3 regions of the Mycobacterium sp. SMC-4 genome follow, and region 2 is predicted to be linked to each of the others. Evidence: riboswitches for the same ligand, from Rfam matches in the RefSeq annotation. Region 2 holds a riboswitch; each other region holds the start of a gene.
The links. A riboswitch is a leader RNA that binds a small molecule or an ion and turns the genes downstream of it on or off. The one in region 2 is predicted to bind cobalamin.

Region 1 (3,273 bases), 550 kb from region 2:
CGTCCGGCACGCGCCCGTCGAGTGCGGTGGTCACGGCCGCCGTCCAACCGTCGTCCTGCAGGTCGGCATCCAACACGGTCATTCGCCGGCCGTGGACTCCCCCGACGGCGCGCGCGGCGATGTCGAGCAACAGCGGATCGTGGTCGACGGCCAGCACGGTCGCCTCGGGTATCGCGTCGAGAATCCGAGCGCTCAACGACCCTGGTCCGCAGGCCAAGTCGACCACCAACGGTGCCCGACCGCAGGCAAGTCCGACCGTTTCGACGATGATGCGGAATCGGCCTTCACGGTCAGCAATGTAGGCGGCCTGCTGGGCATCCCATGCTGCGAGCAGCGCACTGGGGTCACTGACTGCGGTCATCGATCGACCATCCCCAGCGAGCGCAGCCCGGCCGCGACCTTCTCGACGGCATCGACGTTGCGCAGCGACGGGTCCATCTCGCTGCCGGACAACACGATCCACCGTCGTTCCCGCACCGCCGTCAGCTGACTGGCGACCGGATCTGACTCCAGGAACTCGATTTTGGCGGCGATGCTGTCCCCATCGTCGCCGCGGGTGAGGTCAGCCAGCACCAGAACGTCGGGATCGCGGTCCAGAATCGCCTCCCAGGAAATCTCCGGCCACAGTTGGCGGTTGTCGGCGAAGGCGTTGGTCGCACCAACGGCTTCGGTGATGATGCCCGGTGCCCCACAGCAGCCCGCGATGTAGGGCGCCTTCGTCGAGGAATACCACCACATCAACGAGAGGCCGTTGGCGTCCAGGCCATCCGCTGCGGTCGCCATTCTGCTGCTGAGGGAGGAGATCAGCTCTTCCCCACGCTCGGAAACACCGAAGATTGTTGCTACATCGCTGATTTCAGCGTAGAGGTCATCCGGTGTCAAAGCCCGCTCCTGCTGCGCATTCTGGCCGGTGCATTCGCTCGATGACTGATAGGTCGGCACGCCGAGGCTTTCGAAGCGATCACGCGGCGCGACACCCTCGTCGGTGAACGACCAGTCGAAGATGGCGTAGATGAAGTCCGGCTTCTCACTAAGCACCCGTTCCAACGACGGATGGTCGTTGCTCAGGACGGGCACCTTGGCATTCTCGGCGGCAAGATCGGGCAGCACGGGGTCACTCCACGACGCGGTACCGACCATCCGGTCGGCAAGCCCGAGGGTCAGCAGGAGTTCGGTTGCCGGCTGATCGATGGTGATCGCCCGTTGCGGCGGCGCGTTCACCACCACGGTGCGGCCGCAGTTCTGGACCGTGACGTGGTAATTCCCAGCCGAGGGGCCCGCGGGGGCGGCGGCCGGAGGGGCACCCGCGGTAGCGCTGCAACCGGCAAGCAGGCCGATCAGCAGAGCCGACAATCCGATATTTCGCCAACGTCCAGACACCCGACGCCTTCCGATCCGGGACCCAATCGCGAGGTCCATCCGACAGTCGAGCCCGGCAATGTGCGCCGGGCCCGAGCCAGCAGGTGTTCGGACTCGGGATCGTCCAGTCGGAGCGCCTTCCCAGACCCGTCGCCGGGTCCAGTGGCCGCTGCTCCGCCCGTCCCCCATACCGCTGCGCGTCAGCTCCGGCCTCTCACCGGATTCCCTGACCCAACCGAGGTGGGTGCAACTAGCTCGCTGGGACCATACCTCGCGCGGCGACGTGGTGGCATGGGTAGACCCCGGGCTGGACGCGCGTGACCGCCAGCGCCCGTCCGCTTTATTGAAAACCATTTTCAATAAGGTATCCGATGGCCCACCGACACTCAACCGCGTGGCCGACATCCCCTGCCACGGGACCCGAGAACCATCGCGGGCTCCGACCGACTAGATTCAAGGTGTCCCACGCCCTCGTAGCTCAGGGGATAGAGCACGGCTCTCCTAAAGCCGGTGTCGCAGGTTCGAATCCTGCCGGGGGCACTTCTCGTTTTTGCAGATCAGGACATGTTTCCGGGCGGTTGCCCTACTGCTAGACCCTCCCCTCTGGTCGGTGCTTGGTCGGTGCTTCGTTGGCATCGGATGGCGTCCTTTAGACGCTGCAGCTGCGCCACCGAGACTTCGACCGCGCGGTTAGTCGTCGTCGCCATTAACATTTCCGGGTGCAGGGAACCGCATGGATGCTAATGGGCTTGATAGCTCTAGTTATCTTGTTCATGACTCGGGACGCCACTTTTACCAACGACAACTTCGTCGGTTGGGCACTTTGGCAGTACATAATGACCGCGGTCCCGTTCGCGCTGATCACAGCGGGGCTCTCAAAGAACCTCGGCCTAGCAACCCTCAGCCTCGGCGAACACCTCAGCCGAATGCTCACTCAAGTCCGAGGACCGGCGCGTAGCGCATAGAGCTGCCTTCGACACACCACCATGATATTCGGAATGCTCGGAAGTCCCCTGGATGAACCCCTTCTACGGGCGACTGTTCCACGGCGACTTACACGCCGAATACCCGACAACCTGAAACTATTGCCCTCACAACCATCAGCGACAGCCACCGTTCGCGGTGAGACAGCGAGCAGTCGCCGACGGTGCCGAAGGAATTCCAGCAGGCCCCACTGCCGCATGTTCTCGCCGAAGCTCCGCCCTCGACCCGCACAACCATGTACCAACAGCACGGGTAAAGACCAGTTGAACTCATTCACTGGGGACACGCCGAACTCGTCGCGGCGGTGTAGGTCGTCGAAGGTCCATGACCGAGGAAGCAGCCGGGGCTACCATAACGGCTGGTGAAGGGATCAAGGGGCAGCGTGGACGCAGACGAAATACTTGATACAAAGATGTACCTTCGGCGGGTACGCGAATGGCCTGAGGCGGATAGGGTGAATCCGGTCCGTTGGCTGGAAGGGTTCTCAACTCAGCACATTAACCATGCTACTGCCCTGCTCGATTCCTTCGTCTTCATCAGTGATAAGCAAGTTCGCAAGCTGTTCACCAGTACTGTGCACGCATTGTCGTGCGAGATCTCACGCCCTGGCTCTTCTTATGTGGAAAAGCAGCGCCTCTGGCGTGATTTCCTAGACTCCGTAATTGTTAGTGCGCCGACCGGTGAGGTGCCGAATCCCACCGACTCGGGCTTCATATTCCAGCGATGGGCACGGACAGAGGTAGGCATAGACGAGTCCCGTATAGTTCTCGCGTCTGACCTTCGGAGTGCCGTCGAAGCAAGGGGCGGTCCGCCATTGATAATGGTCGATGATTTCGCGGGCTCGGGGGAACAGTTTTTAAACACTTGGCAACGGCAAGTATGGCCCACTAGTCCCAAGACGTTAGAAGAACTGGCCGCGGTGCACTCGAT
Region 2 (3,273 bases):
GGTCGAGAAGTTCGCCCAATCGCCGGTGCCCGGGACGCCGTCGCGGATTCCCTGCACGTGGGTGCGTACCGCAGTGGGTTGCAGAGCGAAGCTGTGCAGGATGTGACCGCCCTCGTTCCAGAGCTGCTCCTGCAGTTCGTCGTAAAGCGCCGCGCGGCGATCTGCATCCATCGTTGCGCGCGCTTCGTAGAATTTCCGGTCCCAGTCCGGCCTTCGCCAGCCGGTGCCGTTGTCGGGTGCGTCGGAGGTCAGGGCCTGGCCGTAGAAGTAGTCCAGACTGTAGTTCCACCAGCCTGACTGGGTCAGTGGCCGATTGCCGGAGATCTGTGAGAAGTAGATGTCGCCCGGCTCGGTCTGCAATTCGACGGTGATACCCGACTGCTTGGCCTGCTCGGCGAACAGGGTGGCCGACTCCAGTTGGCCCGGACTCACATCGGCGGTGTGCAGGGTGACGGTCAGATTCTGGTGGCCGGCTTCGCGCAGCAGCTCGCGAGCCCGCTGCGGATCACAGGAGCGTTGTGGCAACCCGGAATTGTAGAAGGGAGCGCCCTTGCCGTAGAGGTCGTTGCCTTGCTCGGCGAAACCGTAGAACACCGAGTCGACGATCGCTTGACGATCCACCGAGAGCCGCATCGCCTCGCGCACCCTCGGATCGTCGAACGGCGCCATGTCCACTCTCATCTGGAAGGCGGACATCACACCCGACGGCGGGGTGACCAGATAGACATCGGGCTGTTCGCGCAGGGCGTTGCTCTGCGCGGGCGCCAGCTCGTAGACGACGTCGGCTTCCCGCGACAGGAAGGTGTTGAGTCGGGGCTCGGTCGCTGCGATCTGTAGGATCTCGACGGCGTCAAGGTATCCTGGTCCGTCCCAATAGGTCTCGTTGCGGACCAACCGCGTCCGGTCACCCGGCGACCACGATTCGAGCACGAACGGGCCGGTGCCGACGGGCAGCGTCGTCGAGTCGAAATCGGTGCTGCCGTCCTTGACCACGTAGACGTACCAGCCGGCCAGCACGGAGCCGAAGTCGGCCAGCGGCTCTTTCATCGTGACGACCACCGCGTGCTCACCGTCAACCTTGGTGGCCGCGAGGTCGATCATGGACAGGTCGCCCGACGACGGCTTGTCGGCATCGAGCATCCGCTCCAGACTCCACATGACGTCGGCCGCAGTCAACGGGCTGCCATCGCTGAACCGCACTCCCCGGCGCACGTTGAGCCGCCATTGGGTGCCGTCGGCGTTGGGTTGGAGCGACTCGGCCAGCCGATAACGCAGCGTGAGGTCGTTGTTGTATTCGACGAGCCGTTCCCAGACGTTCTTGGACACCGCGCCGCCGGCCGAGTGCGGCACCACGTGAGGGTCGAGCACGTCGGCGCTGGCCGAGGTGCCCGCGAAGACGGTGCGCAGTGTGCCGCCGCGGATCGGCTCGCCCGAGCCCGGTTCGCCGGTCGGTCCGCCAGTGCTGCATCCGGTCAGTACCAGGGGAGCGCCCAGGGTCAGCAGGCCGGCGCCTCCCGCGCCGACGAGGAACCGTCGACGGCCGAAGGTACGACGAATCGCGTCGTCGGCAATATTCATCTGTTGTCGTCCATCCTCGTGGTGTCGAACGTCGCGCAGGCGATCTGGCTCCCCGTCGCGGTCCGCGATCGGGTCACAGTTGCGGGACAGCCCCGGATTCACACCGGCGTTCCCCTGCGTCGAACGAGGGCAATGTAACACCGAAATGTTGACAGTTCAGAAGTTCATCGGGCACCATTTCTGACTATGGCTGTAAATATGGTCAGTTCTACCAACTTTATGAGGAAATGATGACCGCCACTGACGAGCTGACCCGAAACGCCGGGCGCTACGAACTCAGCCACCTGCGCGCGCTGGAGGCCGAGGCGATCCACATCATCCGCGAGGTCGCCGCCGAGTTCGAACGGCCGGTGCTGCTGTTCTCCGGCGGCAAGGACTCGATCGTGATGCTGCATCTGGCGCTCAAGGCCTTCCGGCCCGGACGTCTGCCGTTCCCGGTCATGCATGTCGACACCGGCCACAACTTCGACGAGGTGCTGGCGGCGCGCGATGAGCTCGTGGCCGAGTCGGGTGTGCGCCTGGTCGTGGCCAAGGTGCAGGACGACATCGACGCCGGCCGGGTGGTCGAGACCATCCCCTCGCGCAATCCGATGCAGACCTTCACGCTGCTGCGCGCGATTCGGGAGAACAAGTTCGACGCCGCATTCGGCGGGGCGCGTCGCGACGAGGAGAAGGCGCGCGCCAAGGAGCGGGTGTTCAGCTTCCGTGACGAGTTCGGGCAGTGGGATCCGAAGAGTCAGCGTCCGGAATTGTGGAACCTGTACAACGGCCGGCATCGCAAAGGCGAGCACATCCGGGCCTTCCCGTTGTCGAACTGGACTGAATTCGACATCTGGTCCTACATCGGTGCCGAGAAGATCGCGCTGCCATCGATCTACTACGCGCATCGGCGTCCGGTGTTCGAGCGCGACGGCATGTTGCTGGCGGTGCACAAGTTCATGCAGCCCCGTAAGGACGAGCCGATCGTCGAGAAGACCGTCCGGTTCCGCACCGTCGGCGACGTCACCTGCACCGGCTGCGTGGAGTCCACCGCCGCCACCGTCTCCGAGGTGATCGCCGAGACCGCGGTGTCGCGGCTGACCGAACGCGGCGCCACCCGCGCCGATGACCGGATCTCCGAAGCAGGAATGGAAGACCGCAAACGTGAAGGGTATTTCTGACATGGCCGTGCGCAGCGACGGGAGGAATTGAGATGGCGACGTTGCTACGCATCGCGACCGCAGGTTCGGTCGACGACGGCAAATCGACGTTGATCGGGCGGCTGCTGTTCGACTCCAAGGCCGTGATGGAGGATCAGCTCGCTGCGGTGGAGCGCACCTCCAAGGAACGCGGACACGACTACACCGATCTGGCGCTGGTGACCGACGGTCTGCGGGCCGAACGCGAGCAGGGCATCACCATCGATGTGGCTTACCGTTACTTCGCGACCGCAAAGCGCAAGTTCATCATCGCCGACACCCCGGGCCACATCCAGTACACCCGCAACATGGTCACCGGGACCTCGACGGCGCAGCTGGCCATTGTGCTCGTCGATGCCCGCCACGGACTGCTGGAGCAGTCTCGCAGGCACGCATTCCTGGCATCGCTGTTGGGTATTCGCCACATCGTGCTGGCCGTCAACAAGATGGACCTGATCGGCTGGGACCGGGATCAGTTCGAGAAGATCCGGGACGACTTCCACGATTTCGCCGCCCG
Region 3 (3,273 bases), 1.5 Mb from region 2:
CTTGATGAGGGATGCGGCCCAGCATGACCATGTCGATGACACTGATTTGCACGTCGACCGGTGACTCCTGGGCGACGACGGCGAGCGTGCGCGCGAACGAACGAGGATCCATCGCGCTCGCGGGTACGCCACCGAGGCGGATATCCCCACGCTCGGCGTTGAGGACCCGATAGATCGTCTTGAGGAGCGTGGACTTGCCACTGCCGTTCGGACCCAGCAGACCCACGCAGCACCCCGGCTCCACCGCGATACTCACGCCGTCGATCAGTAACCGTCCCCCAACCCGGATGGCCAACTCCCGCACGTCGACATCGACGGGGATCGTCATCGCGCACCGTCCAGTTGGCGGTCCCGCCGAGACATCAGGTACAGAAACAACGGTCCGCCGACAAGAGCGGTCAGGATGCCCACTGGGATCTCCTGCGGACTGGCCACCGTACGCGCCGCCAGGTCGACCCACACCATGAATGCCGCACCGAACAGCGCGCTACCGACCAACAGCCGGCGGTGCAGTGCGCCGACCAGAACGCGCACGATGTGTGGGACGACCAGGCCGACGAAGCCGACGGCTCCGGAGACGGCGACCATCACCGCCGTCAGCGCCGCGGTGGCCACGAACAGCTCCAGTCGCACCCTGACCACCGGCACACCGAGTGTCACGGCAGCCTCGTCTCCGGCCAGTAGAGCGTCCATCGCCCGCGCCCGAATGAGGAGCCACGCCAGCACCACCCCCAAGACGAGCGCCGGAAGGGCAAGTGTCGACCAGCGTGCGCGTTCGAAACTGCCGAGCAGCCAGAACAGCACCTGTTGGGCACCCCGAGGGTCGCCGAGGAAAACGAGGTAGCTGGTCAGTGCCGACAGGACATAACCCGCGACCACCCCGGTGAGCACCAACCGCAACGGATCCAGCCCGGCCCGACCCCGGCGAGCGACCAGGTACACCAACGCCATCGACACAGTGGCGGTGAGAAATGCCGCACCGCTCAGGCCCAACATGCCTAGCCCGAGTGCGCTCCCATAGACGATGACCGCGGCTGCACCGATGGAGGCGCCTGAGGACACCCCGAGTACGTACGGATCGGCAATGGGGTTGCGCACCAAGGCTTGTACGGCCACGCCGACCAGGCTCAGCCCCGCGCCCACCAGCGCGGCCAGAATGACGCGCGGGAGCCGAAGGTCCCAGATGATCTGTGTGACATGCGGAGCCACCGCTGAGTCCGCCGGACCGAACACTTTGGCTCGGACCACCTCCACCACGGTGTCTGCTGGAATCCGTACCGAGCCAATCCCGACGGCGATGACCAGCGAGACGAGACCCAGAGTGAGGACAGCAAGCATCAACGCTGCAAACCACGCCGGCGATAGTGCTCCGGCCGACGGCTGGTGCTGGGGAGATGTCCGGCGGCGGCCAGTGGTGGCCGCCACCCGTATCACGTCAGGGTGACGCGGATCCGGACTGACACGACCAGAGCCGCCTCTCGCGGGGCGGGTGTCCATCTGACACGGGCATGAGTATCCATCTTCGCTCTCCGTTCCGGGGTTTCCACGCCCCGTATCACCGGCCCGCGGCGGCGCAGTGTCCTGACTCCCGGATCGCCGCTCGCCCCGACCTTCCAGCCCATGGGCCGTGGTCACGCGTGGGGTCTGCTCCCCGGTCACAGTGGCGGGACCGTGCCGGAATCACACCGGCTTCCTCACCCCGTCGCGGCTGTTACCGCGCAAAGGGTACCGCGGGATACCCCGCGCCGCGCGCACGGGGTCACACGGCCCCGGTGGGCGGCAGACTACCCGTGGACCAAAGACACCGGTTCGAAGGTGCGCACCGGGCCGGCCACAGTCGCGCTGCATTGTGACAAGAGCGGCTCAGACATCTTGTTGCGCAGCGTGATTTGCACGGAACCGACGTCGTACTGCAGGACCACGCGCGTCAGCTCCTGCTCCGACTCGACGTCGAGCGGCGCGAACGCGTGGATGCGGTCGTCGCCGAGCTCCAGACGCGCGAAGTGCTGCGCGGCCTGGACGGCGTGCGGAAGCGAGGTGCGGCCCCGCAGGAACCGGGTGTCCAGCCGTCCATCGAGATAGCGGGTGACCAGACCCGCCGCATCCGTCGAGTCCACCCGGCCGTAACACAAACCCTCCGGCAAGATCAGCATGGTGGCGGCGAACCTGTCGCCCCCTAAATGTGAACATTCCCAGGTGTTTTCGGGATACGCCGCGGCGATCGCGGACACTGCGGCGCGACCGCGCACCGCGCAGCATTGATCGTGCTTGCCGTGCGCACAGACAGCCACCAGCGGACCGCTGACCGGCTCACCGCCGGAGCCGTCCAGAGGCACCTCGAGGTACTCACGGGGATCACCGACCTCACCGTGCCACAGCGACTCGACGCCTGGGTCGGCGTGCGCGACATACCAACGCCAGCGCGGCGTTGCCGAGCGACGGCCGTGCCGGCGGATGGCCGCAATGCGCAGCTTGGCGGCCTCTGCGCGGCGCACGACGGCACGACCCAGCTGCGGGTCGATGACACTGGGCGACTGCAGAAATGCCGACGGCCCCCAGCCGCCCTCAAGCTCGAGCAGCAGCCACGTGTGACCTGCCGAGGCGGTGCCATACATCGGATCGCCGCGCGCCAGGGACTGGTCGCTGCACGGCGTCGGCTTCACCACATCGGTCACGGGTGATCCACCGGCACGACGACCGCCTCACGCAGCAGGCGGCTCAGCACCACCGCGCCGTCGGCGGCATCCAGTCCGGGCAGCGAGTCGGCGCGCATCACGGAGCCGCGGTGCAGCGCAGCCAACGCGTCGGCGCACACGTCGGGGAAATCGATGGTGCGGTCCGGCAGGCACAGCCGCACCCGGCCGTGATGTCGGCCAATAGTGGCAACCAGGCCGCCACGCCAGCGCACCGCAACGGTGGCGGAATGTTCGGCCGCGTCGAAGACGGCCAGCGGCCGCACCGCCACCGGACGGGTCCGCTCCGCGTACTGCTGTGTCAGTCGCGTGGCCACTCCCTCGCTCAGCTCGGTGGTGCTGTCCCGCAGCGTCGCTGTCAGTTCAGCCAGGATTTTTGTTGCTGTGGCGACCATTTCGTCACGGTTGGTCGCATCGAGGGCCATCGGCAGGGAGCTGCGGAACTCTTCGTGGTCTGCCAGTTGGTCGACGAGCGCGCGCACCACATCCAGCCGGGTGGTCGCCGACACCCCGACGGTCAGGTGAATCGACACGGTGTCCTGGGCCCGCGCCGAGTGGATCCAGCCGCGCGGGAGGTACA

Region 1: linked by a shared signal. The riboswitch ahead of KXD98_RS21415 (ABC transporter substrate-binding protein) and the one ahead of KXD98_RS18670 (ABC transporter substrate-binding protein) in region 2 are both predicted to bind cobalamin.
Region 3: linked by a shared signal. The riboswitch ahead of KXD98_RS25940 (iron ABC transporter permease) and the one ahead of KXD98_RS18670 (ABC transporter substrate-binding protein) in region 2 are both predicted to bind cobalamin.

The regions. Positions count from the first base shown of each region.
Region 1 covers NZ_CP079869.1:4,496,069-4,499,341, forward strand. The annotation lists gene KXD98_RS21410 (trans-aconitate 2-methyltransferase) at 1-361, opposite strand, end outside; gene KXD98_RS21415 (ABC transporter substrate-binding protein) at 358-1,380, opposite strand; cobalamin riboswitch at 1,441-1,629, opposite strand; tRNA gene KXD98_RS21420 (tRNA-Arg) at 1,827-1,899, shown strand.
Region 2 covers NZ_CP079869.1:3,946,033-3,949,305, reverse strand. The annotation lists gene KXD98_RS18670 (ABC transporter substrate-binding protein) at 1-1,578, opposite strand, end outside; cobalamin riboswitch at 1,595-1,731, opposite strand; gene cysD (sulfate adenylyltransferase subunit CysD) at 1,809-2,738, shown strand; gene cysC (adenylyl-sulfate kinase) at 2,771-3,273, shown strand, end outside.
Region 3 covers NZ_CP079869.1:5,419,042-5,422,314, forward strand. The annotation lists gene KXD98_RS25935 (ABC transporter ATP-binding protein) at 1-328, opposite strand, end outside; gene KXD98_RS25940 (iron ABC transporter permease) at 325-1,338, opposite strand; cobalamin riboswitch at 1,576-1,695, opposite strand; gene KXD98_RS25945 (sucrase ferredoxin) at 1,785-2,615, opposite strand; gene KXD98_RS25950 (cupin domain-containing protein) at 2,672-3,273, opposite strand, start outside.